DNA from 4 places in the Mesorhizobium sp. M2A.F.Ca.ET.043.02.1.1 genome. Region 3 is predicted to be linked to each of the others. Evidence: riboswitches for the same ligand, from Rfam matches in the RefSeq annotation. Region 3 holds a riboswitch; each other region holds the start of a gene.

Region 1 (7,555 bases), 1.7 Mb from region 3:
TGTCGCCGCGCCGGGATGCGCGCAGCCCTTGGCACAGCCGGAAATATGGAGGGTTAGCGAGGTGTCGAGGAGTTCGGCGCTTTCTCTTGCGATCGTCTCGGCGATGGCGCGGGTGGCAATGCGGCCGGAGGCGCAGGCCGGCGTGCCTGGGCAGGCGGCAATGTGGGTGCGGGGGTCGGTGGCGGACGTGACGAAGCCGAGGGTGGCGGCGGAGGCGTGCAGCGAGGTGCAGGCGGACGGAGAGAGGCCGAGGACAAGCAGGGCGCGGCCAGGGGCGAGGCGGATTTCGGTGGCGCCGAGGTTAGTGGCTTGTGTTGCCAGGTCGATGAGGTTTTGAGCGGGCATGCTGCCGTAGGGGAGGGCGATGCCGAGGGCGTGGCCTCCCGGAAGACTGAAGGTGTCGATGGGACTTCCCGCCGGCTGGCGTTCCGTCGCCCCCCTCTCTGTCCTGCCGGACATCTCCCCCTCAAGGGGGGAGATTGCCTTGCCACCGCGGCTTTCGCCAATCGCAGACGTGAAGACGTGCGGGTTCGCTGCAGAGAGGGAGCCGTCGGCAAAGCTGCCAATCTCCCCCCCTGAGGGGGAGATGTCCGGCAGGACAGAGAGGGGGGCGACGGAGTGCCAACTTGCGAGCGAATTGAGCTGTCTGTCCGAGAGATCGCGGGTATGCGCCTCACGGCCTTTCTCAGCAACCATCAGGAGTGCCGTCACAGCAATGTCGCGCGCCGCATCAGCATCAACTGTCGACAGAAGCTTCGCAGTCCGACCATCTCCGGCAACCGACACGCTCCAGTGGATGCCCGCATCAGCCCGCACCGCCTCAAGCCTTACATCGGCCCCCACAGCGTCCATCGTAAGCTGTCCTCCGCCATCGACAACCACCGATACCTTCGGCCCCAGCCTTGCCGTCAGCCCAGCTTCTTCGATCGCCGCCCTGAGCCGCTCCGCCAGCGGACGCGGGTCAGCAATCTCCTGCGGATCGATCCCCGCCAGCGGCCCCGTCTCGACGGGCACGCCGCTGCGCACCGCAATACCAAGCGCATCCACCTCAGCCGCCAGCATCCGGGCGCTTTCCGCGCTCAGTCCGCGGATCTGCAGGCTGCCGCGCGCGGTCACTTCCATGATGCCGTTGCCGTGGCGCAGAGCGGATTCGCCTAATCGGATCAGCAAGTTTGGCGCAAGTCCTCCAGTGACTGGATTGAGCCGCACCAAAAGCCCATCGCCAGTCTGCATCGGCGCGCTGAGAGCAGGGCAGGCGCCGCGGCGCGAAAAGGCGTTCATGCCGCCACCTCGTTTGTTTCGGCTTCGGCGATCAAGGCAGCGAGATCGTCGTCGATGGAATTCCTGAGCGGATGCCAGAGGCCTCGCCGCCGGGCAGCGAGAAAGCGCTCGGCGATAACTTTCGCCGCCGCCGGGTTCTCGCGCAGCAGGAAGGCGCGAACGTCCGGATCGCTGACATAGGCGTTGTAGACGGCCTCGATCAGCGCGCCGGAAATGGCATGGGTGGTTTCGGCGAAGCCGACCAGGCGGTCGACTGTTTCGGCGAATTCCGAGGCGCCGCGCGGGCCGTGGCGCATCTGGCCGGCGATGAAGCGCGGGTTGACGGCGCGGGCCCGCACCACGCGCGAAACCGCTTCGCCGACCGAGCGCGGCTTCGGCTTCTGCGGGTCGGTGGTGTCGAGCACAATAACGTCGGCGTTGCGGCCAAGCGCGGCAAGCGCCGCCGAAAAGCCGCCGATGAAGGCGACATCGGCCGAGCCTTCGAGGATATCGCGGCCCGGATCGTCGCCGGTGTGAACGAGCAGGTCGGCCTCGGCGACGCGGCCCTCGAAGGCGCCGGGCGCCGCAATCGCCTCGCCGTCGGCGCCGCCGTAGGCGTGCGAGGTGGCCTCCAGATAGGCCCGGCCGATCTCCTCGCGCACGCCCCATTCGCAGCGCGACAGCAAATCCTCGACGCCGGCGCCATAGGTGCCGGGCGACGTGCCAAAGATGCGCGGGGCGATCTTGCCATGAGCGCGTGTCGCGGCGGCGAGCGGGTTCTCCGTATCGTCCTCGTCGCGGCCGGCGACGGCATTGGCGGCGGCGTCGATAAGCGCGATCTGTGTCGGGAACATGTCGCGGAACAGCCCGGAGATGCGCCAGGTGACGTCTACGCGCGGGCGGCCGAGCGCGCCCGGCGGCAGCACCTCGATGCCGGTGACGCGGCCGGTGGCGGCATCCCATTGCGGCCGGCAGCCCATCAGCGCCAGGCCTTGCGCGATCTCCTCGCCGCCGGTGCGCAGCGAGGCCGAGCCCCAGAGGTCGATGACCAGCGAGCGCGGCCAGTCGCCATGGCTCTGCATGTAGCTGCGCACCACTTCCTCAGCCGCCGCCTGGCCGAGATCATAGGCGGTCGGCGTCGGCATGGTGCGCGGATCGGAGGTGAAGAGGTTGCGGCCGGTGGGGAGCACATCGGAGCGGCCCCGCGCCGGCACACCGGCAGGGCCGGCCTTGATGTGGCGGCCGTCGAGCGCGGCGAGCAGGTTAGTTTTTTCGACCGCCGCGCTTTGCCGGCGCAGCGGATCGGCTTCATCCTCCGGCGCGCGGCCATAGACATGCAGCCCGTCCTTGACGGCGAAATCCTTGAGGTCGCAGAGCCAGGCATCGATGCGGCGCAGCGCTTCGTCGGGTTGATCGGTCTTGGCGATGCCGGCTTCCGAGGCAAGCCCGGTCTTCCGCGCCGTCTCGACGATCAGCTTTGCAAGTCGGTCGCGGCGGCGGCGGTCGAGCCCATCGGCCTGGGCATATTCGTCTACCAGCCGTTCCAGCCTCTGTTGGGCCTCGTCGAGGCCGGCGCCGGTCAAGGGCGGGGGCAGATGGCCCAGCGTGACGGCGGAAATGCGGCGCTTGGCCTGCGCCGCTTCGCCGGGATTGGAGACGATGAAGGCATAGATGACCGGCAGCGAGCCGGTGACGATCTCGGGGAAACAGGTGTCGGAGAGCGCGACCGTCTTGCCCGGCAGCCATTCCAGCGTGCCATGCGCGCCGACATGGACGATGGCGTGGACGCCGAGCGATTTCTGCAGCCAGAGCCCGAAGGCGATCAGCTCGTGGCGGGGAGGCAGGGTTGGGTCGTGGTAGTCAGCGCGGCGGTCGGCCGAGCGACCCCGGTCGGGGGCCAGTGCCACGGTGATGTTGCCGAAGGTGGCGGCGCGGAAACGGAAGTGTTGCGGGGCGGCAGCCTTCAAAGGCAGGCGTTCCGTCGCCCCCTTCTCTGTCCTGCCGGACATCTCCCCCTCAAGGGGGGAGATTATTTTTTGCGCTCGGCTTTCGCCAATTTTCGGCCTAGCAAGGGGAGAGCCGGCGGCGGAGCTGCCAATCTCCCCCCCTGAGGGGGAGATGTCCGGCAGGACAGAGAGGGGGGCCTCGCGCAGCCCTATCTGGTCTTCCGCGTTGCCCCAGGCAGCCCTGACTGCATCACGCGCGCCTTCCGGCAGTTCAGCGGACAAGCGCAGGTAGTCTTTTGAACTTAACCCGTGGCCACCCACCTCCAGCGCATCCAACAACGCCCGCGGCGATTGCGGAATCCCTTCAACCGCATAGCCCTGTTCCTTCAGGTCATGCAGCATCGCAAGCACACTGGAGGGCACATCAAGCCCGACCGCATAGCCGGTCCGCCCTGGCGCGCTCGGATAGTCGGGGATCAGGATCGCCAGCTTGCGCTCGGCCCGCTTGGTCCTCTGCAGGCGGATAAACGCCGCGATCCGCTTGGCGACCTGCGCCACGCGTGCCATTTCCGGCCGGTTGGCAAAGGCGCGAAAGGCCAGTGCCGGATCGGCCTCGATCTCGCCCTTGAAGGAGATGGCGCCGGCCAGGATGCGGCCGTCGAGCTCGGGCAGGACGACATGCATGGCAAGATCGGCGGGCGCCAGGCCACGCTGGTTGTTTTCCCAGACCTCGCGGCGCGTCGTGGCGACGATGACCTGGAAGATCGGCACGCCGGCGCGGTCGAACAGGGTCTCGGCGCCGGGCTCCGCCCCGGATGCGAACGCGGTGGCGGTAATGATGGCGGCGGGGTGCAGCGAGGCGAGGGCGGTTTCGACGAAGGCGAGCGACGCCGGGTCTTTCAGGCTGGAGACGAAGATCGGCACGGGCGTCAGGCCTTGTAGCTTCAACGCCTCCGCGAGAGCGTCGATCGGTGCTACGTCTGCCGCCAGCAGCATCGAGCGGTAGAAGAGGATGGGGACAATCGGGCTGAGCTTACCAGCGTCGAGTTCCGTCGCCCCCCTCTCTGTCCTGCCGGACATCTCCCCCTCAAGGGGGGAGATTGAGCTGTCGTCGTTGGTTTCGCCAATCGCAGACGTTGCAGATGGCTCTTTTGACGCCCTTGAAGAAAACGCGCCAGGGTCGACGACGGCTGATCTCCCCCCTTGAGGGGGAGATGTCCGGCAGGACAGAGAGGGGAGCGAAGGATCGCCGACCTCTGAAAAGTCCGGCTTCTCAACGACACCAACTCCCGGCTGATAAAACCCAGCCTTCGGCACGCCGACCGGCTCGGCAACCGCCGCATCCGCTCCCGCAAGCCGCGCCAGCCTCCGCACCAGTGCGCTCATATTGGCCGGCCCGCCTTCGCGGAAATAGCCGAGCAGGGCGTCCAGCTCCGCACGCGGCAGGGTCGAGCCTTGGATCAGGCGCTGGTCCTCGTCATGACTTTCGCCGGGCAGTAGCGCGAGCTTGATGCCGCGCTCGCGCGCCACCGCGGCGAGCTGGTCGCAACCATAGCGCCACCAGTCATAGCCGCCGAGGATGCGGACGAGGACGACCCTGGCGTGGCGGGCGACACTGTCGATCCAGAGATCGACCGACATCGGGTGGCGAAGATCGCGAAGAGCCGCCAGCCGCATCGAGGGCAGCCGCGCGGCATCGGCCTTCCAAGCAGCGGCCAGGCCGGCGAGGTCGCTGTCGGTGAAGGACAGCGCCACGACATCCGCAGGCGTCTGCCTGAGGTCGATCGGCTCGGCGAGATCGTCGAGCGAAGCGGATGTTGTGGCGAGGATATGCATCGCAGTCCGGATTTCCCTCAGCCGGCGAGGATACGCTCGATCGCCGGGCGGTTCAGCCCCTTGAGGCCGATGACGACAAGCCGCGAGCGGCGTTCGTCTTCGGCTGTCCAAGCGCGGTCGTAATAATGGTTGACGCGCGGGCCGACGGCCTGGAGCAGAAGCCGCATCGGCTTGCCGCCGACCTCGACGAAGCCTTTGACGCGCAACACATTTTCCTGCTCTGCGGCAAGGGCGACGCGCTTTGCCAACTCGTCCGGATTGGCAATCGACGGGATGTCGATGACGAAGGAATCGAAATCGTCATGCTCGTGGTCGAGCTCGTCGTCGTGATGGGTCTTGCGGTTCTCAATGTCGTCCTCGACGGCGAGGCCGAGGCCGAGCAGTACCGAAGGATCGACCTTGCCCTGCGCGGTCGGCACGATTTTCACGGCGCGCGCCACATGCTCGCCGATGACGGCGTTGGCGCGCTCAGAGCCCGCCGCATCCATCAGGTCGCTCTTCGACAGGATGATCAGGTCGGCGCAGGCAATCTGGTCCTCGAACACCTCCTCGACCGGGTCGTCATGGTCGAGCGAGTCGTCGGCGGCGCGCTGCGCCTGCAGCGCATCCATGTCGGAGGCAACTCGGCCGTCGGCCAGCGCCGGGCCGTCGACCACGGCAACGACGCCGTCAACCGTCACGCGGCTCTTCACCGTCGGCCACTGAAAAGCCTGCACAAGCGGCTTCGGCAGAGCGAGGCCGGAGGTCTCGATCAGGATGTGGTCGACCTTCGGCGTGCGAGACAGGATCTGGTCGAGCGCCGGCACGAAGTCGTCGGCGACGGTGCAGCAGATGCAGCCATTGGCGAGCTCGACGATGTTTTCCTCCGGGCAGGTGTCGACGCCGCAGCCCTTCAGGATCTCGCCGTCGATGCCGACATCGCCGAACTCGTTGACGATGATTGCCAGCCGCTTGCCCTTGGCGTTCTCGAGCAGGTTGCGGATCAGCGTCGTCTTGCCGGCGCCGAGGAAGCCGGTGACGACGGTGCAGGGCACGCGGAAAACGGAAGCGTTCATGGTCAGTCCTTCAGCATGTCGAGGGGAGGGATGCGGGCAACCAGGCCGCGTTTGAGGGAATCAGGCCGGCCGCGCCAGGGGATCAGGCCGTCGGTCGAAGTGGCGAAGAGCTTTGCGCCGGCGACGAGGTCGGCGCCGCTGGTCGTTTCCAGATCGCCGAAGACGTAGCTCCAGCAGCCGTCGCGCAACAGCGCGGCGCTCAGCCGACGCTTGCAGTTGCCAAGGCATTCGACGGTGCGGATGCGGATGTTCTCGCCCGATACGGCGCGGCGCGTGTCTTCGGCCAGCAGCGCGCCGGCGCGCGGATGCGCGTCCGAGCCGGTCTCGTCGCGGCAGGATGAGCAGACGATGACGGTCACGCCGTCTGACGCGTCGGGCTCGGACGAAATGTCCGCGATGTTTGCCGGGAAACTGCCGTTGCGATCCAAAACCAGGCTCCTTGCCCGGAAAACCCGCCGGGCATTCGGATACTTAAAGTCTCAGACGGCAGGTCTCCTGGCTCGCGGGTCGTCGCCTCAGATGCCGCCTTCCCGGGAACATCCCAGTGGTTTTCGGCCGGGGCTCGTCGCTCACAGTTGCGGGGACAGCCGCGGATTTGGGCTTTTGGCCCGCACCGCATTCCCTCTTGGCTCCTCCCTTTGCCGGGAGAAGACCGTCTGGGTCAGGATTTAGGCTTACGGCTAGGCGCCTGTCAACGCGCGGCTACGACACTGCGATGTCGGCCAGCGCCGGTCCGAGGTCGCCGGCCGGCGTCACTTCGATCGCCTCAAGGCCGAGCCAGCCCTGCATCTGCTTCAGCTCCTCGAAGAGTTGGGCTGCCGTCTCGGGTGGCGCGCCGGCCTCGGCATAGGCGGCGTGGACGCGCAAGATGCTCGCAGGCCGGTCGGCCCTCAGGTCGACGCGGGCGACGATGCGGTCGCCGAGCAGGAAGGGCAGCACGTAGTAGCCGTATTGGCGCTTTTCGGCCGGCGTGTAGATCTCGATGCGGTAGCGGAAATTGAAGAGCTTTTCGGTGCGCGTGCGTTCGAAAACCACGGGATCGAAGGGGGCGAGCAGGGCGCGCGCCTCGATCCTGCGCGGGATTCGGGCGTCGGGGTGAAGATAGGCGGGCTTATCCCAGCCCTCGACCTTCACCGGCAGCAATTCACCGGCTTCGACCAGTTCCTCGATGCGGTCCTTCGTATCCCCGGGGGCCAGGCGAAAATAGTCGCGCAGGTCGCCATAGCTGGCGATGCCGTGGGCGCGGGCCGAGATACGCAGCAATTCGCGATGCGCGTCCTCGACCGAGGGCACCGGCAGGTCGAGCACGGCCTGCGGCAAAACGCGCTCGGGCAGGTCGTAATAGCGCTCGAAACCGCGCCGGTAGGCGGTGGTGATGCGCCCGGCCCAGAACAGCCATTCGAAGGCGTGCTTGGCCTCGCTCCAGCCCCACCAGCCGCCATTGCCCTTGTGGCCCTC
Region 2 (7,555 bases), 510 kb from region 3:
CCAAGAGCGGCCGCACGCGCATCGCCGTCAATGTCAGGCTGGCGCCGCCCGAAGACGTCGCCGACCTGCCGATCGATCATTTCGATGGGCTCGATACGTTTGACGACCTGCCGCGCGACGGCCGCTGCGTGCGCGATGTGTGGTTTTAGAAAACGGTCCGGGAGACGCGGCGCTCGACAGCCGGTGTCAGGCCGTCATTGCCGGAGGCTTCCTTGCGCGGCGGTTCAACCGGAGTGGGTGCGACGGGCGTAGCATCCGGCGGCATGACGAGTTGAGGCCTCTGCTTGTAGGAGAAGCCGCCGCGGATGCTGCCCATCTTGGCGGCGACGATGTCCATCGCCGCCTTTTCGATATTGCGGTCGTAACGCGTTTCGGCTGTCGCCGGCGCGGCCATGGCGGCCAGCAAGGCCGTGCCGCAAAAAAACGACTTCATTGTTCTTATCCCCTGCCTAGAGCGTTTCACCGTTTCAGCGAAATGGCGAACCGCTCTATCCCTTTGTTTTTATGCAATTCCGGGCGGAAAACCGCTCACTCTTTTCCTTAATTGCTCTGGGGCCAAGGTCTTAGCAGGGCGCCGTTGAAAATCGGCCAAGAGACAGGGTAAGCGAACCGCCAAACGGAAGCGTTAACAAAAGCTTACGGCCGGAAGCCGGCAAACCGATTCAGCGTGTTGAAGTCCTGATTCAGGCGCGCTGCGCCTGCACGCCATGGCCGAGCGTCGCGAAGACCGTGCGCACGATGCCCGCCGAATCCAGGCCGGCATCGGCATACATCTTTTCGGGTTTGGCGTGGTCGGTGAAGACGTCCGGCAAGACCAGCGGGCGCACCTTGAGGCCGCTTTCCAAGAGGCCTTGATGGGCAAGGAAATGCAGGACTTGGGCAGCGAAGCCGCCGATGGCGCCCTCCTCCACGGTCACCAGCACCTCATGCGAACGGGCGAGGCGCCGGATCAGATCCTCGTCCAGCGGCTTGGCGAAGCGGGCGTCGGCGACGGTGGTGGAAAGGCCCGCGGCGCCGAGTTCCTCGGCCGCCAGCAGGCAGTCCTGCAGCCGCGTGCCGAAGGAAAGCAGCGCGACCTTGGTACCCTCTTTCAAGACACGGCCCTTGCCGATCTCGAGGACCGAGCCGCGCTCCGGCATGTCGACGCCGACGCCGTTGCCGCGCGGATACCGGAATGCGATCGGACCGTCATCATAGGACGCCGCCGTGCGCACCATATGGCGAAGCTCCGCCTCGTCGGCCGCGGCCATGACGACGAAGCCCGGCAGCGTCGCGAGAAAGGTCGTGTCGAAGGCGCCGCAGTGGGTGGCGCCGTCGGCGCCAACGAAGCCGGCGCGATCGATGGGAAAACGCACCGGCAGCTTCTGGATCGCCACGTCGTGGACAACCTGGTCGTAGGCGCGCTGCAGGAAGGTCGAGTAGATGGCGGCGAAAGGCTTGTAGCCTTCGGTGGCAAGGCCAGCGGCGAAGGTGACCGCGTGCTGCTCCGCGATGCCGACATCGAAGGTCCGCTCCGGGAACACCTCGCCGAACAGGTCGAGGCCGGTGCCGCTCGGCATGGCGGCGGTGATGGCGACGATGCGCTCGTCCTCCCGCGCTTCCTGGATCAGGCTCTCGGCGAAGACCTTGGTGTAGGCGGGTGCGTTGGCCGGCGCCTTGGCCTGCGCGCCGGTGATGACGTCGAACTTGTTGACGCCGTGATATTTGTCGGCCGCGGCCTCGGCCGGCGCGTAGCCCTTGCCCTTCTGGGTCACGACATGGATCAGCACCGGACCCTTGCCGTTGTCGCGCACATTCTTCAGCACCGGGATCAGGTGCTCGAGATTGTGCCCGTCAATCGGGCCGATGTGATAGAAGCCGAGTTCCTCGAACAGCGTGCCGCCGGTGACATAGCCGCGCGCATGCTCGACTGCGCGGGTGATGGCGCGGTCGGCGCGCTTGCCGAGATAGGAGGTCAGCTTCTTGCCGAAATCGCGTAAGCCGAGATACGCCTTGCCGGAGGCGAGCCTGGCCAGATAGGCGCTCATAGCGCCGGTCGGCGGCGCGATCGACATATCGTTGTCGTTGAGAATGACGATGAGGCGAGCATCCAGCGCGCCGGCATTGTTCAGCGCCTCGAAAGCCATGCCGGCCGACATCGAGCCGTCGCCGATAACGGAAATGACATTGTTGCGGCCACCCGACAGGTCGCGTCCCATGGCCATGCCGAGACCGGCCGAAATCGAGGTTGAGGAATGCGCGGCTCCGAATGGGTCGTATTCACTCTCGGCGCGCCGGGTGAAACCGGAAAGGCCGCCTTCCTGGCGCAGCGTGCGGATGCGGTCGCGGCGGCCGGTCAGGATCTTGTGCGGATAGGCCTGGTGGCCGACGTCCCAGATCAGCCGGTCCTGTGGCGTGTTGAAGACATAGTGCAGCGCGACCGTCAGCTCGACGACGCCGAGGCCGGCGCCGAGATGGCCACCCGTCTGCGAAACGGCGTCGATGAGTTCGGCGCGGAGTTCGGCGGCAAGCTGCGGCAGCGCGCTCTCATCGAGCGTCCGCAGGTCCGCGGGAATGCGAACCTTGTCGAGCAGCGGCGTGTCTGGCTTCACTCGGGCGCGTCCTGCCTCAATTGATCGAACACGGCGCTACCAGCAGATTGCGCCTTAATCATGCGCGGCATAGGCCGCCGCCAAGCGAATGTAAATGCGCGTCAGTGACGCGCGGCGCTGCTTGTTTTGGCAAGCCATCGAAAACGGCTGGAATTGGCGGAAGCCCCCCAACGTCGTCATTCCAGGGCGAAGCAGGAGCGAAGCTCCGTCCCGGAGACCCTGGAATCCATGCCGTGACTCTGGCCGAAGAGCGCAGCGGAGCAGAATTCTGCACCGTTGCAACGCTTGGAAGTCACGGCATGGATCCTATGGTCTGCGCCGCGTCGCTTCGCTCCTTGCTCCGCCATAGGATGACGACGCAAGGGACGTTTCGGCCAATCGCCAAGGCATGCACCTAGAAACGCATATCCGAGCCGTTAAAAATTCTGTGTGCTCGAGAACTAACCCTCAGGCAGCGGAATGAAGTCCTCCTCATCGCCAGGAACGATATCGAAGCGGCCAGTCTTCCATTCCTGCTTGGCCTGTTCGATGCGTTCCTTCGAGGACGAGACGAAATTCCACCAGATGTAGCGCTGGGAACCCAGCGAGGCGCCGCCGAACAGCATGAAATGCGCGCCGCGCTCGGAGGAGACGACGATCTCCTCGCCCGGCTTGAACACAAGGAGCCGCTCGGCCGGAAAAACATCGCCGGCGATCGAGACGTCGCCTTCCAGCGTGTAGATGGCGCGTTCCTCGGCATCGGCGGGGATCTGCACGCTGGCGCCCGCCGCCAGGCGCAGATCGGCGTAAAGCGTGTCCGATGCGGTCGCGACCGGCGAGCGCAGGCCGGAGAACTCGCCAATGACGACGCGGCCGCTGACGCCTTCGGCATCGATCTGCGGCAAGCGGGCGACGGACGTGTTCGCGAAGACCGGGGCGATCTCCTCCTTGCCGTCCGGCAGCGCCAGCCAGGTCTGCAGGCCGGAGACCGACATCGGCGCGCCGCGCAGTTCCTCCGGCGTGCGCTCGGAGTGAACGATGCCGCGCCCGGCGGTCATCAAATTCACGTCGCCGGGTGCGATCACCATCTCGGTGCCGAGCGAGTCGCGGTGCCTGATCTTGCCGTCGAACAGATAGGTGACGGTGGAGAGCCCGATATGCGGGTGCGGGCGCACATCGAGCGCGTGGCCGGCGCGCAGGATGGCCGGGCCCATGCGATCAAAGAAGATGAACGGCCCGACCAGACGACGCTTTGCCGTCGGCAAGGCGCGGCGCACCTCGAACCCGCCGATATCCTTGGCGTTGGGGATGACCATCAGCTCGATCTGGTCGCAGGCGAAAGCGTCGCCTGGTTCAGGGTCGTTTCCCGGAAAAAAGCTCATGATGTTCCCTCAGGCGAAAAGCAGCGCCGACCTGGCCTTCGCCTTGGCGGCCTCTTCCTCGCGATTGCGCGGTTCCTGGCTGGTTTCGAGCGAATCGATCAATTCGCGCGCGGCGGCCGCAATCGCCTCCACGGCGTGATAGAAAGCATGCTCGTTGCGCTTGGACGGCTTGGTCGAGCCGCTCAGCTTGCGCACAAATTGCAGCGCTGCGTCATGCACCTCGTCATTGGTCGCCGGCGGCTCGAAATTGGCCAGGGTCTTGATGTTGCGGCACATGGCTTGAACTCCTTACCTGCTTGCTCTGCCACCCAAACTATTCCGCGTCGAGCGGCTCCGTGCCCACCGGCTTGCCGTCGCGCGACAGCCTGATCTTCTCGACCTTGTCCTCGGCCGCCTTGAGCAGCCGGTCGCAATGCGCCTTCAGCGCCTCGCCGCGCTCATAGATCTTGATCGACTGGTCGAGCGGCACGTCGCCGCGCTCCAGGTCATCAACGATCTTCTCCAGCGCGTCGAGCGCCTGTTCGAAGCTCATCGTCTTGACGTCCTCATTGCCTTCCACTGCCATACCCTATCCCTTCATCAGCCGCCCGACATGGGCGGCGACTGAAAATGCCAGTCCCTGCAGATCGTAGCCGCCTTCCAGCAGGCTGACGAGCCTGTTGGAGCTGTGGCGGCCGGCGCGTTCCATCAACTGGCCGGTCGCCCAGTCGAAATCGTCCTCGGTCAGATTGATCTCGGCCAGCGGATCGCGGTGATGCGCGTCGAAGCCGGCAGAAATGATGATCAGGTCCGGCGCGAACGCATCGATCGACGGCAGCACGCGCGACAGGAAGGCGTCGCGGAACATGTCGCTGCCGGTCCGCGGCGCGAGCGGCGCGTTGACGATGTTGCCGGCGCCGGTCTCGCTCTTCGCCCCGGTGCCCGGGTAGAGCGGCATCTGGTGGGTCGAGCAGTAGAGCACCGACGGGTCGTCCCAAAAGATGTCCTGCGTGCCGTTGCCATGATGGACGTCCCAATCGACGATGGCGACGCGCTCGGCCTGATGCTTCTTCTGCGCATAGCGGGCGGCGATGGCCGCCGTGTTGAACAGGCAGAAACCCATCGCCGTAGCCTTTTCGGCATGATGTCCCGGCGGGCGGGCGGCGACGAAGACATTTGAGGCGCGGCCCTCGAAGACGTCGTCGACCGCCGCGTTGGCCGCGCCGATCGCCGTCACCGCGGCCTGCCAGCTTTTCGGGCTGGCGCTGGTGTCGGCATCGATCGAGACGATGCCGGTCCGAGGGATCGCCGCACGCACGCGCTCGACGAAAGTCTCGGGGTGCGCATAGAGGATGGTTTTCTCATCGCCTTCCGGCGCCTTGACGCGGTCGAGCGCCGAAAACGCCTCGTCGTCCAGCACGCGCTCGATGGCGCGCAGGCGGTCGGGCCGCTCGGGGTGGCCGGGCGGCGTGAGGTGTTCGAGGAAGATTGAGTGCGTGTAGAGACGGGTGGCCATGGCGCCTAATCTAGGCACCCGCGGCCGTAATGACCATGTTTGAAAAGCCGAATGGCTGGGGAAATTGCGCCAGCCCATGTCGTCCGCGCCATTGGCGGGTGCCGAACTTCGCGGTAAGGTCGTCCCGCTGCCTGGTGCCCGCGACGCGGGAGAATCGGGAACACGGTTTTATTCCGTGGCGTGCCCAACGCTGTGAGGGGGACCGCGCCGGCAAATGCCACTGTCGATGACGGGAAGGCGCCGGAGCGGGACGATCCCGAGCCAGAAGACCGGCCCGGCAGACATGGTTTTCCGCTTGGTCAGGCGGGGGACTGCTTGTCGCAAGGGGAAAAGCGATGACGGCAGCAGCGATCGCCGCGTGTGGCGACGACTTTGACCAATTGGCGCGCGACGCGGTGTACCGGGCGATGTTCACCAGGCGCGACGTGCGCAGCCATTTTGTACCCGACAATCTGGATGACTGTGTGCTGGCGCGGCTTCTCACCGCCGCGCACCATGCGCCGTCTGTTGGCTACATGCAGCCGTGGAATTTCATCGTCATCCGTGATGCCGAGCGGCGCAGACAGGTGCGCGACCTGTTCCTCGCCGCGCGCGAGCAGGAATTGCCGGCGATCGAGGCGGAACGGCAGGCGCTCTACCGGAAGCTGAAACTCGAAGGCATCTGCGAAAGCGCGCTCAATCTTTGCATCACCTGCGACCGGCAGCGCTCGAAGGACTCGCCGCTCGGGCGCTGGCACAATCCGGAGATGGATCTCTACAGCACCGTCTGCGCGGTGCAGAATTTCTGGCTGGCGGCACGCGCCGAAGGCGTCGGCGTCGGCTGGGTGAGCATCATCGAGATGGAGGCGCTGAAGCGGCTTCTGTCGATCCCGGAGCATGTCACGCCGATCGCCTATCTCTGCGTCGGCCCCGTCTCGGAATTCGCGCCGAGGCCCGACCTCGAGGCGCATGGCTGGGCCAAGCGTCTGCCGCTGCCCGAGTTGGTGATGAGCGAGACGTTTCGCGGCGCCGGCGAGGCGCCGCTCAAGTCGGCGATTGCAAGGCTAGGTCGCCAGCAGTGATCAAGCGGCCCGGGGCGTATCCCAGCGCGAGCCGCCGCCGAAGGAGCCCAGCGCCTTGTCGCGCAGCTCCCTGAATTTGGACGAGGCCTCGGCGAGCCGCGTGTCCCATTCGGGGTTGGGCACCTGGCCTTCGATGGCTTCGAAATAGACCTGCATCAGCGAGGCGATGGCGAAGGGCTCGATGAAGGCCGCCTTGAAGGCCCAGGCAAAGACGATGGCCAGCACGAAGGCCCAGCCGGCCAATTGTCCGGGCATGACCCACAGGATCGCGGCGGCGGGCGCCAGCATCAACAGGAAGATGACGAAGGACACGCCCCACATGATCACCGCCAGCCACACGGCGTTCTTGACCATGTGCTTGCCGTTCTGGGCGTAAAGCACGACGCCTTGCCGGGCCGTCTCGAAGGGCGAGTTCGAATTGATGCGGATGTTGTAGCCGAGGATGATTTCGTCGACATAGGTCAGAGACAGGCGGATCACCGTGTTGATGAAGCTGACTAGGCCGCTCAGGCCCGGAATGGGCAGGAAGGCGGCAACGCCGCCGATCAGGCCGGTGATGGCGCGGATGGCGCCCTTGACCAGCTGGTCCACGACGAAAAGGATGTTGGCCTCGGCGAAACGCTGGCTGACCACTTCCTTGGCATAGGCGATCTGGCCCTGGCCGTCGGGCACGTCATGGCCGTCGATCAGATGTACCATGACGGCGATATGGCCGGCTTTCAGCACATAAAGGATGTATTCGCGGATCCAGTAGACGGCGATCGACACGATGCCGAAGCCGACCACGCCACCCCACAGCGCAAAGGACATCGGTCCATCCGGATCGGTCGAGATATGACCGACACCGTAGCCGACGCTGGCGCCCGTGCCGGTCGCCATGATGTAGGCGACTGTGATGCCGAAATAGACGATCATGCGAAAGACGATGAACGGCCATGTCCGCATCATGATGGACACAGACCGGCCAATGCTGAAGTCCCACATGGCCCCGACTCTCCACGCCCTAAGAGATGGCGCAGGAGGATGCGCTCGCCCCATAGATTGTCA
Region 3 (7,555 bases):
AGTATGCCTATGTCGACCTTGGCTCGAAGCAGATACTCGACAATGGCGAAGGGTTGACAGTCAAGGACGACGTGGCTTTCCACACGCTCAAGGCCTTCGTGAATTACCGTTTCTGAGCGCCTCGCAATCGTTCAGATTCGTTACCCGCAGTTAAGCCTTGTTTGATGCATGTCGCTCAGCCGAAACCACGGCGCATTGAGCGACATGCATTGGCGTAATTCGCCAAAAGATGTGCGGCGGCGTCCGTCCGGAGCCGCCTGAAAGCGGATATCCGCGACAGATTCGGCGATTTCGTCGGGCGTCAAACCGATCCGAGGATCAGCGGCCCACGGCCGCAAGCAAGCAGATAGAGAGCCCCACATTCAGCGTCGCCGCGAGCGCCAGCGTGGTCAGGACGAGATTGCCGCCGCCCATGCCCAGAAGCAGCGCTCCGATGGAAGGAGCTGCCGCCTGGATGATGAGGCTCGGCGTTGCGAGCTTGCCCATCAGGACGGCGTATTGCTGCGGATCGAACAGCACCAGCGGCAGCGCGCCGCGTGCGATCGTGTGGATGCCGTTGCCCGCGCCGTAGAGGATCAGGGCGAGCGCGATGAATGCGTGGCCCACCAGAAGCAGCCAGATCCCGGCCGCGAGCAGCGATACGGACGCCAGCATCGTCCAGATCGGATGATGCCGGTTGCGGCCGATCAGCAACTCGGCCACGCGCGCGCCGACCTGTGACGGACCGACCAGGGCGCCAAGACCGACTGCCGCCGCCAGGCCGACGCCGCGCAATTGCAGCAGCGTCAGCAGGTGGACGGAGAGCGTGGATGCGATCATCGCGGCCAATGTCAGGATGGAGGCAAGCAGAATGAAGCGTGCCCGCGTCCTGCCCGTGGCGGATGCCTCTTTCGACTCGCCTCTCACCGGAGCGGGCGCCGCGGGTGGAGGCGGCGGTATCACCCAAAGGTGGAGCGGCAGGCAGATCGCCAGATGGATCGCGGCATAGGAAAGGCAGGCGATGCGCCATCCGCCATGCTCGACAAGGAACGCGCTGAGCGGCCAGCAGACAGTGCTGGCGAAACCACCGAAGAGCGTCAGGTTGGTGATGGCGCTGCGTGCTGCCTGACCATAGAGCCGCCCCAGCGTGGCGAAGCCGGCGTCGTAGAGACTGCTCGACATGCCGAGGCCCATCAGCAGCCAGGCAACCAGGTAAAGCGGATAGGCGGTTGCCATCGCCAGCAACGAATGCGCGGCCGCCAGCAGCAGCGAGCCGGCGGCAAGCACCGGACGGCCGCCATGGCGCTGGATCAGCCGGCCCGTGATGGGGGACACAAGCCCGGCAAGCAGCAGTCCGCAGGACAACCCGCCAACGACCGATGCGAGCGACCAGCCGGTATCTTTTGCAATCGGCGCGGCAAGGACCGCGGGCAGATAGTAGGACGATCCCCAGGCGATGATCTGCGTGATTCCGAGGGCCGTGACGAGAACGTGGCGGTTGCGGGGGACGGGCGCAGGCGCTTCAATCTTCACGGATCGCTCAAAGCCCACTATTTATCGAGCCTCGAAGGGGAGCGCACATGCGTATCGCGGTAATCGACGAGGCCGGAGCAACGGCGCGACTCGACGCCCTCGCCGGGCTCTTGATGCAGAGCATCGAGGACGGGGCGCTCGTCGGCTTCGTACTGCCGTTCGACGTCGACCAAGCCCGGTCCTATTGGCAAGGCATCTTCCCCTCGCTGACGAACGGGGAACGTCTCCTCATCTGCGCCTATGTCGAGGACAATCTCGTCGGCACCGTCCAGCTCTATCTGTCGCCGGAACCGAATGCGCTGCACCGGGCGGAGGTTTACATGCTGCTCGTGCATCGAGATTTCCAGCGACAAGGCATCGGTTCAGCGCTCATGGCATCGGTGGAAGACGAAGCCAGGTCGAGAAAGCGCACCCTTCTCCTTCTCGACACCGCCGAGGGCGGAGCGAGCGAGCGGCTCTATCGGCGCATGAACTGGCGGCAAGTCGGCGTCGTGCCGCATCATTTCGTCGACCCGTTCGGCAAACCAAGGGCGTCCATCTACTTCATGAAGCACCTGACGCCCTAAGCGATGGACGTATTTTCTCGCCATCTTCCTTGACGAATTCGCACACCGGATTGTCCAGCAGCGGCAGCACAGCTTCCGACGGCCGGCAGAGCCTCGTGCCCTTGGGCGTCTCGACGATCGGCCGGTTGATGAGGATCGGATGGGCGAGCATGAAATCGATCAGTTCCTCGTCGCTCCATTTCGGGCCGGCGAGACCGAGCTCGTCGTAAGGCGTGCCCTTCTCCCGGAGCAACTGGCGGGGTGTGATCCCCATCGCCGCGATCAGTTCGAGCAGCCGCTCGCGGCTCGGCGGCGTCTTCAGATATTCGATCACCACGGGCTCCTCGCCGCTGGCGCGGATCATGGCGAGCGTGTTGCGCGAGGTGCCGCAAGCGGGATTGTGGTAAATCGTGACCGTCATGGTTCTGCTTTCAGGGGATGGGATTGCTGAACGGTTTCGGGCTTGAGGAGCCAGCCCATCAGCGCAAGCGCGATCAGGGCGCCTAGCAGCTCGGCGACGATGAAGCCCGGCAGATCGACCGGCCTGATGCCGGAGAAGCTGTTGGTGAGCGACCGCGCAACGGCAACCGCAGGATTGGCGAAGGACGTGGACGCGGTGAACCAATAGGCCGCCGTGATATAGAGCCCGACCAGCCACGGCACGGTCCGCCGCTCGAAGCGCAGGCCGGCGAGAATGACGACGACAAGGCCGAACGCCGCGACGCCTTCGGAAAACCACTGCGCCGGCCCGGTCCGCGGCTTCGTCGCGACCTCCAGAACCGGCAGGGCGAACATGAGATGCGCGGCGATGGTGCCGGCGACGCCGCCGGCGAATTGCGCGGCGATATAGGCAGGGAGATCGCGGGCAGGCAGAGACCGGTTGAGGCAGAACACCAGCGAAACCGCGGGATTGAAATGCGCGCCGGAGATCGGACCGAGGATGGTGATCAACACCACCAGCATGGCGCCGGTCGCGAGCGTGTTGCCGAGCAGCGCCAGCGCGGTGTCGTGCGTCAGCGTCTCGGCCATGATGCCGGAACCGACGACCGTCGCCACCAGCAGTCCGGTGCCCAGGGCTTCGGCGACGAACCGGCGCAATGGATCGAAGCCGCTCATCGGTTTGCCATGCTGGGCCAAGGGCGCGGCAGTCATTGCGTGGTCCCCTCGCCCGGCCGGCAGCAAGGCGCGGCAAGCGCCAGCGCGCAGATCTCCGGGCGGCCCGAGCAGCAATCCTCCATCAGGAAACGGATCAGGCCGGACAGCGCGTCGTACTCGGCGCTGTAGACGATCGAGCGGGCATCACGCCGCGCGGTGACGAGGCCGGACCGTTCCAGTTCCTTGAGGTGGAAGCTGACATTGGAGGGCGAGACCTCCACCTGTTCGGCGAGCGAGCCGGCGGAAATGCCTTCCGGTCCGGCAACGACCAACAGGCGCAGCAGGCGCAGGCGGGTTTCCTGCGACAGCGCGCCAAAGGCGATCAGGGCTTGACGTTCATCCACGTTTCGATAATCCTTGAAATATTGAAATGAGGAATAGCCGACATGCTGTCTTCTGACAATCATAAAAACGCCGCCCCGATCGACCCCTCCGACCTGACCATCGGCGACCTGCTGGGCGCGCTGGCCGACTACAAGGACAGGCCGCTGGTGTTCCGCTATGACGGGCAGCCGGTTAAGCCAGGCTATCATGTCACCGAGGTGAAGGCGGGCCAGTTCTCGGCGCTGGATTGCGAGGCCAATCCGGAATCATGGTCGGAGATCTTCGTCCAGCTATGGGACGTGGACGAAGGCGGGCCGGTCCATATGCCGGCCGGCAAGTTCGCGGCGATCATCCGCAAGGCCTCGGATCACGTGGCCCTCGACCAGTCGGCAAAGCTGACCTTCGAGGTCAGCGACGGCGTCCGCCCGATGGAACTGCACCGCGCGGCCCAGCCAAGCGTCGTTGGCGGCGCCATCGAGGTCGTGCTTTCGCCACGGCCAGCGAGCTGCAAGCCGCGTGACCGCTGGCTGAAGGAACAGGCGGCCGCGGGCAAGCCGTGCTGCGGAGAGAACAGCTGCTGCTGACCCGGCGAACGGCGCAGAGCGCCGCCGTGCTTTAGAATCTGATCATGCCATTGTGCTGCAACAAATAGAGGCCCACGAGAATGATAGCGATCAGCGTCACCCAAACGGCTGTCCTGCTCATGCGCGAATCCCAATTGATCGGCCCTCATGAACGCACGCGCCACGGTTGCGTTCCCGATGTGCCGGGTTGCATGCCGTCCGGACAGGATCAAGTCGCGAATTGCTGAGAACCGCGTCAGTCCTTCGGCGCGTTGCTGTAGAGCGCCACGCCGATGCGGTCGTTGCGCCGCCACCGCACCAAGGCGCGATAGGTCATATCGTCGGCTGGGACCTCGAGCAGGAAGCGTTCCGGGATCTCCGTATCGGCGGCGACGCGCAACTCCGCGCCCTGCTCGTGCTGATTCCTGACCGAGCAGCCGATCCTGACGGCACCGGCAATGATCGTGGCTTCCTTGAGCACGAATTCGCGCGCATGAAGACGGCGCTCGGTCTCGGGATAATTGGCCATATCCGGCGGCTCCTAAGGCAAGGCTCTCCTCGCCACTGGGCAGCACCATAGCAGCAAGGCGTTTCCGTTCCGTTAGCGGTTGCTGAAACAGCAGGATTCGTCTGCACCGCGGCCCATCAGCAGAAAAGCTGTTTCCGGCGCTATCTCGCGCCGGCGACCCCGCTCGCGTGCAGCACCCAGCGGCGGCCGTCGTTGCGGAACTCGGTGAGCGACAGCGGCTCGATGTCGATCTTCCAGACCGAGGAGAGCGGCGCGCCTAGCACATGCACGATGGCGGCGCGGATCGGCACGGCATGGGTGAGCGCGACGGTGTGGCCGCCCCCCTCGCCGGCCAGCCGCTCCATCAGCGCGGCACCCCGCCGGGCGACGGCGGCAAGCGATTCGCCGCCATGGGGTGCGGCGTCCGGATCGGCAAACCAGGCGGCCATGCCTGCCGGGTCCTCGGCCTGCACCTCCTCGAAGCTTTTGCCGGCCCAGCGCGCGAAATCCTGCTCGGCAAGCAGCGGCTCGACGGTCGCGTCAAGGCCAAGCGCCTCGGCCGTCCTGCGCGCGGCAAGCGCCGGACTTGTCCAGACGCGGTCGGCCCGGCGCAGCGACGAAGCGATCGCGCCGGCGCGATCGAGGGCGCTCGGCTCCGGCGCCTCGTCCGTCGGAAAGCGGCCCTTGCGCGCGGCCTGCGTCGCGCCGCTTGCGATCATCGTCAGGCGGGCGAACATCCAAAACTCCGTGGTCCAGTGAAATTTCGGCCAGGCGAAGCCGCGTTGGCCATTACATGTCGTTGACAGGCGAACGAAGTGCTGACAAGTGTTTTAGCGCTATACGGGATTGGAAGCCGGTGCGAGTCCGGCACGGTCGCGCCACTGTGATCGGCACCAGCCGAAAGTCAGGCCTTATCCCGCAGCACAGTTGGATCAACGGGACGCAGCATCCCACAGGAGGTCAAAATGTCCGACACCACCTTCGCCCCGACCTACGGCCCGGTTGCGATTCCCGTCCGCGAGCTTCTGCCCTGGGCAATCTTCGCCGGCCTGATGCTGATGTTGATGATCTATTTCGTCGGCGCGGAAGAAGGCGCGACCTCGCTGATCCGCGGCACGATGGTGCATGAATTCGTGCATGACGGCCGCCACCTGCTCGGCTTCCCCTGCCATTAGGAGCGGTTCAGCGAAGGCTGAACCGTCCTAGGTTTTGGTCTGACGCGCAATTCCGGACGGAAAACCGTTGCACACTTTACCTGGAATTGCTCTGGAGCGGCTTCGGCATCGCTGATGCCGTTCTGAGATTTGGCCTAATGCAATTCCGGGCGGAAAACGCTCAATTTTTCCGGGAAATTGCTTGAAGGGACTCTGACATGGTCGGAAAACTTTTGCTGCGCGGCATGCTTGTCGGGCTGGTGGCGGGGATTCTGGCGTTCGCCTTCGCCCGCGTCTATGGCGAGCCGCAGGTCGACAAGGCGATCGCCTTCGAGGAACAGCAGGCGCAGGCCGCCGGCGAGGCGCCGGAGCCCGAGATGGTCAGCCGCGTCACGCAGGCAGGCATCGGTCTCGCGACCGGCGTGCTGGTCTATGGCGCGGCGCTTGGCGGGCTGTTCTCGCTGGTCTTCGCCTATGCCTATGGCCGGCTGGGCTCGCTCGGCCCGCGCGGCACCTCGGCGCTGCTGGCGCTGCTCGGCTTCCTTGCCGTGATCGTGGTTCCGAGCCTCAAATACCCCGCGAACCCGCCCGCGGTCGGCAATCCCGAAACCATCGCCTACCGCACCGAACTGTTCTTCATCATGATCGTCATCTCGATCGCCGCGATGGTGGCGGCGGTGGGCCTGGCGCAGCGGCTATGGAGCAAGCTCGGCGCCTGGAATGCCTCGATCGTGGCTGGGCTTGCCTTCCTCGTCGTCTTCGCGCTGGTGAAGGCGGCCCTGCCCGACATCAACGAAGTGCCGGAGAACTTCTCGGCGACGGTGCTGTGGCAGTTCCGCGTCGCCTCGCTCGGCATCCAGCTGGTGCTGTGGACCGTCGTCGGGCTCGGCTTCGGCGCGGTTGCCGAACGCGTGGTCGCGATGCGCGACCAGCGCGCCCGCCGCTACGCCTGAAACCCATGCGCTGGCCGCCAAGGTTCTTTGCCCTGGCGGCCAAAGCGGCTCAACGGTCGACACGACCGCTGAGCCGCTTTGGTCTTTTGTTTTCTCGCAATTCCGGACGGAAAACCGCGGCACACTTTTCCTGGAATTGCTCGGTTGCAGTGCTGCTCGCCCTGCTGGCGGCTGCCTCGGCGCAGGCGCATAGTGGCTCCTCGGCCCCGCCTCCCCCGGGCATGCAGATCCCCAGCCTCACCCACGGCCAGATGGCGGTGATGGCGCGCTATCGCGGCGACATCCTCGACCTTGCCCAACGCCAGACCGTGACCAATCCGAGCTTCAGGCGGCTCTACAATCACGGCAATCTGCAATTCACCTACTGCCTCTGGGGCCTGATGCCGGGAAGCCTCGGCGACGAGGAAAGCCCGTTCAACGAATGCAGCCACGCCTATCTTGCCACCGCCAAGGCGCTGCTCGCCCATATGGCGACGATGCCAGCAGCCGAGCGCCAGGCGAAGGCGCTGATCTCCGACATCGACGCCGACATGGTGCGCAGCGGCGCATCCTGGATCCTGTGCCAGTTCAGCGGCGAGGCCTTCAGCACCGGCGCGGTGATCGAGCCCAGATGGCGGGACATGGTCTTCCACCTGCCCAGCCTGGCGGCGCTGCTGGTCACGATGGCGGCGCTGATGACGGCTGCGTGGTCGATCTTCCGTTTGCCCTCGCCGCGGGCCGGCACAGTCTAGAACGATTCAGCGTCTCACAGTATCACCGAACCGTTTCAAGTCTTTCGTGCGATCGTTTCCAGGAAAGCCAGAACGCGCGACCAACTCAGTTCGGCTGCGGCCGCATCGTA
Region 4 (7,555 bases), 2.1 Mb from region 3:
TCTGGCTGGAACGCGGGGTCGACGGTTTTCGGCTCGACACGATCAACTTCTATTTCCACAGCCAGGGGCTGGAGGACAATCCGCCGCTGCCGCCGGAACAGCGCAACGACCAGACCGCACCCGCGGTCAATCCCTACAACTACCAGGACCATATCTACGACAAGAGTCGGCCGGAAAATCTCGGCTTCCTCGAGCGCTTCCGCGCGCTTCTGGACGAATATCCGGCACAGGCCGCCGTCGGCGAGGTCGGTGACTCTCAGCGCGGCCTGGAAGTGGTCGCCGCCTACACCGCCGACGGCAAGCGCGTGCACATGTGCTATTCCTTCGACTTCCTGGCGCCGGAAAAGATCAGCGCGGCGAAAGTGCGCGCGGTGCTGGAGGCCTTCGGCCGGGTCGCCAGCGACGGCTGGTCGTGCTGGGCTTTCTCCAACCATGACGTGATGCGGGTCGCCTCGCGCTGGGCCGCCAACGAGACGGACCCGACCGCCTATCTGAAGGTGATCTCGGCGCTTCTGATGTCGCTGCGCGGCTCGGTATGCATCTACCAGGGCGAGGAACTCGGCCTTGGCGAAGCGGAGCTGAAGTTCGAGGACCTGCAGGACCCCTATGGCATCCGCTTCTGGCCGGAGTTCAAGGGCCGCGACGGCTGCCGCACGCCGATGGTGTGGGAGGCCGCGGCCAAGAATGGCGGCTTCTCGACCGCCAAGCCCTGGCTGCCGGTGCCTGGCAGGCACCTGTCGCAGGCCGTCAACGTGCAGCAGGGCGACGCAAGCTCGCTGCTCGAGCATTACCGCCGCTTCCTCGCCTTCCGGCGCCAGCATCCGGCGCTGGGCAAGGGCGATATCGACTTCATCGAAAGCGATGGCGATACCGTCGCCTTCACGCGCCGCGAGGGCAATGAGCGGATCGTCTGCGCCTTCAACCTCGGCAGCAAGCCCGCCGAGGTCGATCTCGGCCAAGGCTCGCTGAAGCCCTTGCCCGGACATGGCTTTTCGGGACAGACTGGCAGCGGGCCGGTCCGCCTCGGCGGATACGGCGCCTGGTTCGGGCGCATCGACTGAACTTGCAGATAGAGATCAACGGAAGGAGAGAACCATGGCCGATGTCACGCTCAACCAGGTGAGGAAATCATACGGCAACCTCAATATTCTCCACGGCATCGACCTCGACATCAAATCGGGCGAGTTCATCGTCTTCGTCGGACCGTCGGGATGCGGCAAGTCGACCTTGCTGCGGTCGATCGCCGGGCTCGAGGAGATCACCGGGGGCGAACTGAAGATCGACGGCGAGGTGGTGAATGACGTGCCACCGTCGAAGCGGGGCATCGCCATGGTGTTCCAGTCCTATGCGCTCTATCCGCACATGACCGTCTACGACAACATGGCCTTCTCGATGAAGATCGGCAAGGAAAGCAAGGCCGAGATCGACAAGCGGGTGCGGCAGGCGGCGGAAATCCTGCAGCTCACCAAATATCTCGATCGCCTGCCCAAGGCGATGTCGGGCGGCCAGCGCCAACGCGTCGCCATTGGCCGCGCCATCGTGCGCAACCCGAAAGTGTTCCTGTTCGACGAGCCGCTGTCGAACCTCGACGCCGCATTGCGCGTCGCCACCCGCATCGAGATTGCCAAGCTCAAGGAATCGATGCCGAACACCACCATGATCTATGTGACGCACGACCAGGTCGAGGCGATGACGCTGGCGGACCGCATCGTGGTGCTGAAAGACGGGGTCGTCGAGCAGGTCGGCACGCCGATGGAACTCTACAAGCGCCCCGGCAATCTGTTCGTCGCCCAGTTCATCGGCTCGCCGGCGATGAACATATTGCCGGCAAAGATCGAGAAGGCCGGCAATCCGACCGTGCTCAGCCATGTCGGCGACCGCAAGGCGACGGTACCGATCGCGACGCCTGCCTCGGCGAATGGCGCGGCGGTGAGCTTCGGCGTGCGGCCGGAGGATCTCGCGATCGCCACCGGTTCCGATTACCTGTTCGAGGGCAAGGTCGACTATATCGAGCAGCTCGGCGAGGTTCAGCTCGTCTATATCGATATCGGCCGCGCAGACCTGCCCCTGGTCGCCAAGCTGCCGGGCAATGTCGAGGTCAAGCGCGGTGAGACACTGCGGCTCAACGCAAGCGCCGGCGATCTGCATATTTTCGACGCCGACGGCCATTCCTTCACGCTGCATCGCGAAGAAGCGAAGGCGGCCTGAGCGCAGAGCCGCTGCGGCAAAGAAAAAGCGGCGGGCCTCGGCCCGCCGCTCCTATTTCAAATCACGGTCGGCTGTTAACGATTGCCGAAGTGGTCGCGGTCGCTGCCCTGCTGCGGAGCTGACTTCTGCCCGTCGCGCGACGAATTCAGCAGCTTGTAGACCGGCGAGTCGTTGCCGATCGACGAGGTGCGGGTCGTATCCACGGCGGGAGCCGGCTGGTTGACGCCGCTGTTGCCGTAATTGTCGCTGCCCGCAAAAGCAGCCGAGGAAACGGCCATGAGAGCCGCGGTGGCAAGAATGATCTTTTTCATCTCAGTACTCCTGAATTTCCTGATCCGACCGAGGCGACGGGCAAACCCGTCGCCGTTCGAAGTCGGCTGTTAGTTGTTACCGAAAAGGTTGCGGTCGGCGCCCGTGGTGACAGGCTTCTGTTCAGTCGGTTCGGACTTGCGGACCGAGGCCGTGTAAGAAGAGTCGACCGTGGCGGCCGGCGGGTTGGCAGCCTGCGCGTTGTAATTGTCGCTACCGGCAAAGGCGCTGCCGGAAATTGCCAGAAGGGCGGCGGCAGTGAGAACAATCTTTTTCATTTTTGCTACTCCAGTATCTTTATTCAGTCCGTCTAGCGGCGTGTCTTGGGAATGAAATCGCGTCGTTCGGACAGCGCTGATTTGGGTGAGCCGATCGCCGGATTCCAATCACGAAGTTTTTTCGTCTGGACTATGAATCCGCATCTTGAAGTTTTCATAAGCATGCCTATGACCATATTTTTATCGAATTTAATCAATGACTTATGTGAGTTCGGCAGTTGGCTCACCAAGTGTGTCGGAGCGCCAACGTTCACAACGTTCTGCACGCACCGTCAACAGAAACGAACCGTTCGGTTCGATTTTAGAATCTGCTAATAGTCACTTTTTGATACTGTTAACCATCGGAGCCCTCGCGAATCTCGTTCAGGGAGCGCCTCCGGAGCCGGAGGGCGTGGCGAAAGAGACGAGGCTCAGCACCATGAATACGCCGCCCATTGTCGCGCCGTATGGATGCGATGTCGTTTTCATGCCGACGGGAAACCGGCCGTCGTGGTTAGATCAGGCCATCTCAGGTGCCGCTTCGTCGCGATGAGGCGGAGAATTGGGAAGCCGGTCGAAATCCGGCGCTGCCCCCGCAACGGTGGTGGAGTGAGGTCGCAACGGGAGACCACTGGGCCATGGGCCTGGGAAGGTGTTGCGACCGCCCGCGAGGGCAACTCCAAAGCCCGGAAACCAGCCAGAGACATTTTGAACTCGACTGATCGCGGTGGGCGGTCAAGAGGCGGACGGCGCGTGCCCGGCCCTGCCGGTGGCGGTCGTTCTTCTCCATCACCACCAGTTCAGTCCTTGATGCGAGGACAGGACATGGATGCGCGCAACGACATGCTGAGGCTCCTGCAGAGCCGCAAGCAGGGCTACTCGCTTGAGCAGCCCTTCTACACCGATCCCGATTATTTCAAGCTCGATATGGAGCTGATCTGGCATCGTGACTGGTTGTTCATCGGCCATGATTGCGAGCTGCCGAAACCAGGCAGCTACATCACCGTTCAGATCGGCGATTATCCGGTGGTGCTGGTCCGCGACCAGAAGGGAAGGATCAACGCTTTCCACAACTCCTGCCGGCATCGCGGCAGCCGCGTGTGCAACACCGACAAGGGCACCGCCGCCAAGCTGGTCTGTCCCTACCATCAGTGGACTTACGAGCTCGACGGGCGGCTGCTATTTGCCCGCCAGATGGCGGAAGGGTTCGACAAAAGCCAGTTCGGCCTGAAGCCGGTCGCCTGCGAGAGCGTCGGCGGCTACATCTTCATCTGCCTGGCAAAGGAGCCCGCCGACTTCGCGCCGATGCGCGCCATGATCGAACCCTATCTCCTGCCGCACCGGCTGAGCGAGGCGAAGGTCGCATTCGAATCGACGATCGTCGAAAAGGGTAACTGGAAGCTCGTCTGGGAAAACAACCGCGAGTGCTATCATTGCGCCGGCAACCATCCAGAACTGTGCAAGACTTTCCCGGAAGCGCCGACGGTGACAGGTGTGCAAGGCGCCGACAGCGATCCGGAAATGCTTGCGCACTGGGCGAAATGCGAGGCGGCGGGTCTGCCGAGCCGGTTCCGGATCGATCCGGCCGGGCAATACCGCGCAACGCGCGCGCCGCTGCTGCGCGACGCCGTCAGCTACACGATGAGCGGCAAGCGCGCCGTGACGAAAAACCTGTCCGCCGGGGTCGCCGCCGACCGCATCGGCACGTTGATGCACTACCATTACCCGACCACGTGGAACCACATCCTCATCGATCACGCCGTCACCTTCCGCGTGCTGCCGATCAGCGCCACCGAGACCGCGGTGACGACGAAATGGCTGGTCCACAAGGACGCAGTGGAAGGCGTCGACTACGATCTGGCAGAGCTCACCCATGTCTGGACCGAGACCAACGATCAGGACCGCCGCATCGTCGAGGAAAACGCGCTCGGCATCCTGTCACCGGCTTACGAGCCTGGTCCCTATTCCGAGTTGCATGAGGGCGGTGTCATCCAGTTCGTCGAGTGGTACGCCTCCTTCATCGGTCCGCGCCTTGCCGAAGGCGGTCGCCCGGCGTTGCGCAGCGTCGCCTGAAGGCTAAGGAGATGAACGCGATGACGGATCTCGGCCTCTATCGCCATCTCGACGAGATGGCGCCCTGGAACGACAGGCTGCAGGTGCTGGAAGTGATCGGCGTCAGCGACGAGGCGCCGCAGGTGAAGACGTTCACATTCCGCTCCGACAATCAGACCTGGTTCCGCTACAAACCCGGGCAGTTCGTGACGCTGGAATTGCCGACGGCCGACGGGCCGCTGATGCGGACCTACACGCTGTCGTCCTCGCCGTCGCGGCCGTTCTCGATCGCGGTGACGGTGAAAGCGCGAGCCGACAGCGTCGGCACGCGCTGGATGTTCGACAATCTGAAGCCCGGCGTCCATGTGAAGGCCTATGGGCCGACCGGCGATTTCTCGCTGCACAGCCATCCGGCGGCCAAATATCTGTTCATTTCGGCCGGTTCCGGCGTCACGCCGATGATGTCGATGCTGCGCTGGCTGAACGACTGCGCGCCCTGGACCGATGTCGGTTTCGTCAATTGCGCGCGGCGGCCGGAAGAGATCATCTTCCGCAAGGAGCTCGAACTGCTCGGCAGCCGCATGCCCGGCCTGTCGCTCGGCTTCATGATCGAGGAGCGGTCGAGCCGCGAGGGCTGGTTCGGCCATATGGGCCGCATCGACGCGATCCGGCTGCCGCTTCTGGCACCCGATTTCCGCGAGCGGGAAATCTTCTGCTGCGGGCCCGACCCCTTCATGCGCGCCGTGCGCCAGATGCTGGAGGCCGCCGGCTTCGACATGAGCCGCTACCATCAGGAGAGCTTCGCGGCGCCGGCCGTGGAAGAAGTCCCGGCGCCGTTCGCGATGCCGGCCGGCGACGAAGCCAAGCCGCTCGCCGAGGCGGTGACGCCGGTCCGCTTTTCGCTTTCAAACGTCGGTGCGGAATGCGTCCCCGGACAGACCGTGCTGCAGACGGCGCGCGCTTCGGGCGTCAGGATCCCGGCGGCCTGCGAGTTCGGTCTCTGCGGCACCTGCAAGGTGAAAAAGGTCTCCGGCGAGGTTTCGATGAGCCACAATGGCGGCATTCTCGATCACGAGATCGATGACGGCTATATCCTGGCCTGCTGTTCGAGGCCGTTGTCGGCGCTGGACATCGAGGCCTGAAGGCTTGTCGGTCGAGGCAAGGGCCGTTGCGGGAACACCCTCGCCGGCCGCTGTCCTGCCGAACAGAAGTTCAGTGCCCGGAGGCGTCTCGTGGCGAAGGCTCGCCGAGCAATCGGCGCGCCGGATCAGGATGATTTTCCGTTGAATCGCCATCCTGATCCAGCTCTTTGTTGGAGCATGATCTCTTCCGAAAACCGGTTCCCACTTTCCGGGATCATGCTCTTTGTTGAAGCATGATCCCTCCCGAAAACCGGCACCCACTTTTCGGGATCATGATCTAAACCCCGTAGCGCTCGGTGCGGATGATCCCCGCCGGAACGCCGGCGCCGATCAAGGCGTCGGCGGCGGCCGAGACGAACGCATTCGAGCCGCAGACATAGGCGAGCCTTGGCGTCTTGGGCAGGCGCTCGACGGCCTGCGCCATCATGCGGGCGTCGACGCGCCGGGAATAATCGGAGGGCCGCCTCGCCGGTTCGCGGGTCAGCGTCAAAACCAGGTCGAATCCGTCGCGACGGTCGTCGAGGCCGATCAGCTCGTCGCGGAAGATTACCTCGTCCCAGACCCGCGCCGAAAACACCAGCGCGACGGGCACCGCCGTGTTGCGCAGCGTGCGATGACGCACCATCGCCATCAGCGGCACAACGCCCGAGCCGCCGCCGACCAGAAGGATCGGCCCGCCGTCGCTCTCCTCCCAGATGAAATGGCCGCCCAGCGGCCCGCGCAGCTCGATCTCGTCGCCGACGGCGGCCACGTCGTGAAAGAAGGGCGAGACCTCGCCGTCGTCCAGCCGCTCGATCGCCAGCTCGACGCCGCCGCCTGCTTCTGGCGCCGAGGCGATGGAATAGGAGCGGCGCGCCTGGTAGCCGTCCGGGGCCGTCAGCCTGATGTCGACATGCTGTCCGGCAAGGTGAGCGAAAGGCCGCGACGGCTGGAACCAGAAGCTGGTGACGCGCGGCGTGCGCTTTTCGATGCGGGTGATCGTGGCTGCCTGCCAGGGCGATTGCGGCGACGGCTCGGCGCTCATCGATTGCTGCTCACGCGTCGCCCCTCACGGGTCGCTGGAATAGCGCTGCTCGCGCCAGGGGTCGCCATACATGTGATAGCCGCGAAGCTCCCAGAAGCCCGGTTCGTCGCGCTCGGTGAACTGCAGCCCGTTCACCCATTTGGCCGACTTCCAGAAATAGAGGTGCGGCACCAATAGCCGTGCCGGCCCGCCATGATCCGGCGTGATCGGCTTGCCTTCATAGAGCAGCGCCACCATCGCCTTGCCGGTGACGAGGTCCTTGGTCGGCACATTGGTGGAATAGCCGTCAAAGGACAGCGCCAGCGTGTAGGCGGTCGGCGGCTCGATGCCGGCGTCGGCGAGGATGTCGTCGATCATGACGCCCTGCCAGGGCGTGTTGAATTTTGTCCAGGCCGTCACGCAATGGATGTCGCGCGTCATCTTGCTTTGCGGCAGCGCGTTGAACTCCGCCCAGTTCCATTTCTTGATTGGCTTCGGCCCCTGCTTGAGGGTGAAAGACCAATCCTCCGTGCGCACGCGCGGCGTCGGCCCGGCCGAAAGCACGGGAAAACCCTGCTCCAGAT

Evidence for each region. Region 3 has a riboswitch for cobalamin ahead of EJ068_RS27525 (CbtB domain-containing protein). Riboswitches for the same ligand answer to the same signal wherever they lie in the genome.
Region 1: it holds a riboswitch for cobalamin, as region 3 does, so the genes downstream of both, EJ068_RS03435 (DUF1636 family protein) here and EJ068_RS27525 (CbtB domain-containing protein) in region 3, are expected to answer to the same signal.
Region 2: it holds a riboswitch for cobalamin, as region 3 does, so the genes downstream of both, bluB (5,6-dimethylbenzimidazole synthase) here and EJ068_RS27525 (CbtB domain-containing protein) in region 3, are expected to answer to the same signal.
Region 4: it holds a riboswitch for cobalamin, as region 3 does, so the genes downstream of both, EJ068_RS17755 (aromatic ring-hydroxylating dioxygenase subunit alpha) here and EJ068_RS27525 (CbtB domain-containing protein) in region 3, are expected to answer to the same signal.

The regions. Positions count from the first base shown of each region.
Region 1 covers NZ_CP034445.1:724,137-731,691, reverse strand. The annotation lists gene cobG (precorrin-3B synthase) at 1-1,281, opposite strand, end outside; gene EJ068_RS03445 (cobaltochelatase subunit CobN) at 1,278-5,042, opposite strand; gene cobW (cobalamin biosynthesis protein CobW) at 5,060-6,097, opposite strand; gene EJ068_RS03435 (DUF1636 family protein) at 6,100-6,525, opposite strand; cobalamin riboswitch at 6,565-6,769, opposite strand; gene EJ068_RS03430 (winged helix-turn-helix domain-containing protein) at 6,800-7,555, opposite strand, start outside.
Region 2 covers NZ_CP034445.1:5,263,574-5,271,128, reverse strand. The annotation lists gene EJ068_RS24965 (GFA family protein) at 1-149, shown strand, start outside; gene EJ068_RS24960 (hypothetical protein) at 146-433, opposite strand; gene dxs (1-deoxy-D-xylulose-5-phosphate synthase) at 684-2,591, opposite strand; gene EJ068_RS24950 (pirin family protein) at 3,032-3,952, opposite strand; gene EJ068_RS24945 (DUF2277 family protein) at 3,962-4,228, opposite strand; gene EJ068_RS24940 (exodeoxyribonuclease VII small subunit) at 4,266-4,517, opposite strand; gene EJ068_RS24935 (histone deacetylase family protein) at 4,521-5,447, opposite strand; cobalamin riboswitch at 5,563-5,740, shown strand; gene bluB (5,6-dimethylbenzimidazole synthase) at 5,783-6,508, shown strand; gene EJ068_RS24925 (hypothetical protein) at 6,509-7,492, opposite strand.
Region 3 covers NZ_CP034445.1:5,774,249-5,781,803, reverse strand. The annotation lists gene EJ068_RS27570 (outer membrane beta-barrel protein) at 1-116, shown strand, start outside; gene EJ068_RS27565 (MFS transporter) at 319-1,512, opposite strand; gene EJ068_RS27560 (GNAT family N-acetyltransferase) at 1,560-2,078, shown strand; gene arsC (arsenate reductase (glutaredoxin)) at 2,056-2,478, opposite strand; gene EJ068_RS27550 (MIP/aquaporin family protein) at 2,475-3,173, opposite strand; gene EJ068_RS27545 (metalloregulator ArsR/SmtB family transcription factor) at 3,206-3,556, opposite strand; gene EJ068_RS27540 (DUF6428 family protein) at 3,599-4,120, shown strand; gene EJ068_RS27535 (PilZ domain-containing protein) at 4,356-4,628, opposite strand; gene EJ068_RS27530 (histidine phosphatase family protein) at 4,769-5,344, opposite strand; adenosylcobalamin (AdoCbl) riboswitch at 5,449-5,526, shown strand; gene EJ068_RS27525 (CbtB domain-containing protein) at 5,573-5,782, shown strand; gene EJ068_RS27520 (CbtA family protein) at 5,980-6,714, shown strand; gene EJ068_RS27515 (hypothetical protein) at 6,864-7,445, shown strand; gene EJ068_RS27510 (dienelactone hydrolase family protein) at 7,481-7,555, opposite strand, start outside.
Region 4 covers NZ_CP034445.1:3,692,365-3,699,919, reverse strand. The annotation lists gene EJ068_RS17775 (alpha-glucosidase) at 1-1,061, shown strand, start outside; gene ugpC (sn-glycerol-3-phosphate ABC transporter ATP-binding protein UgpC) at 1,096-2,208, shown strand; gene EJ068_RS17765 (DUF680 domain-containing protein) at 2,283-2,519, opposite strand; gene EJ068_RS17760 (DUF680 domain-containing protein) at 2,589-2,795, opposite strand; cobalamin riboswitch at 3,289-3,491, shown strand; gene EJ068_RS17755 (aromatic ring-hydroxylating dioxygenase subunit alpha) at 3,600-4,847, shown strand; gene EJ068_RS17750 (hybrid-cluster NAD(P)-dependent oxidoreductase) at 4,868-5,968, shown strand; gene EJ068_RS32690 (hypothetical protein) at 6,059-6,205, shown strand; gene EJ068_RS17745 (ferredoxin reductase) at 6,246-6,992, opposite strand; gene EJ068_RS17740 (sulfite oxidase-like oxidoreductase) at 7,017-7,555, opposite strand, start outside.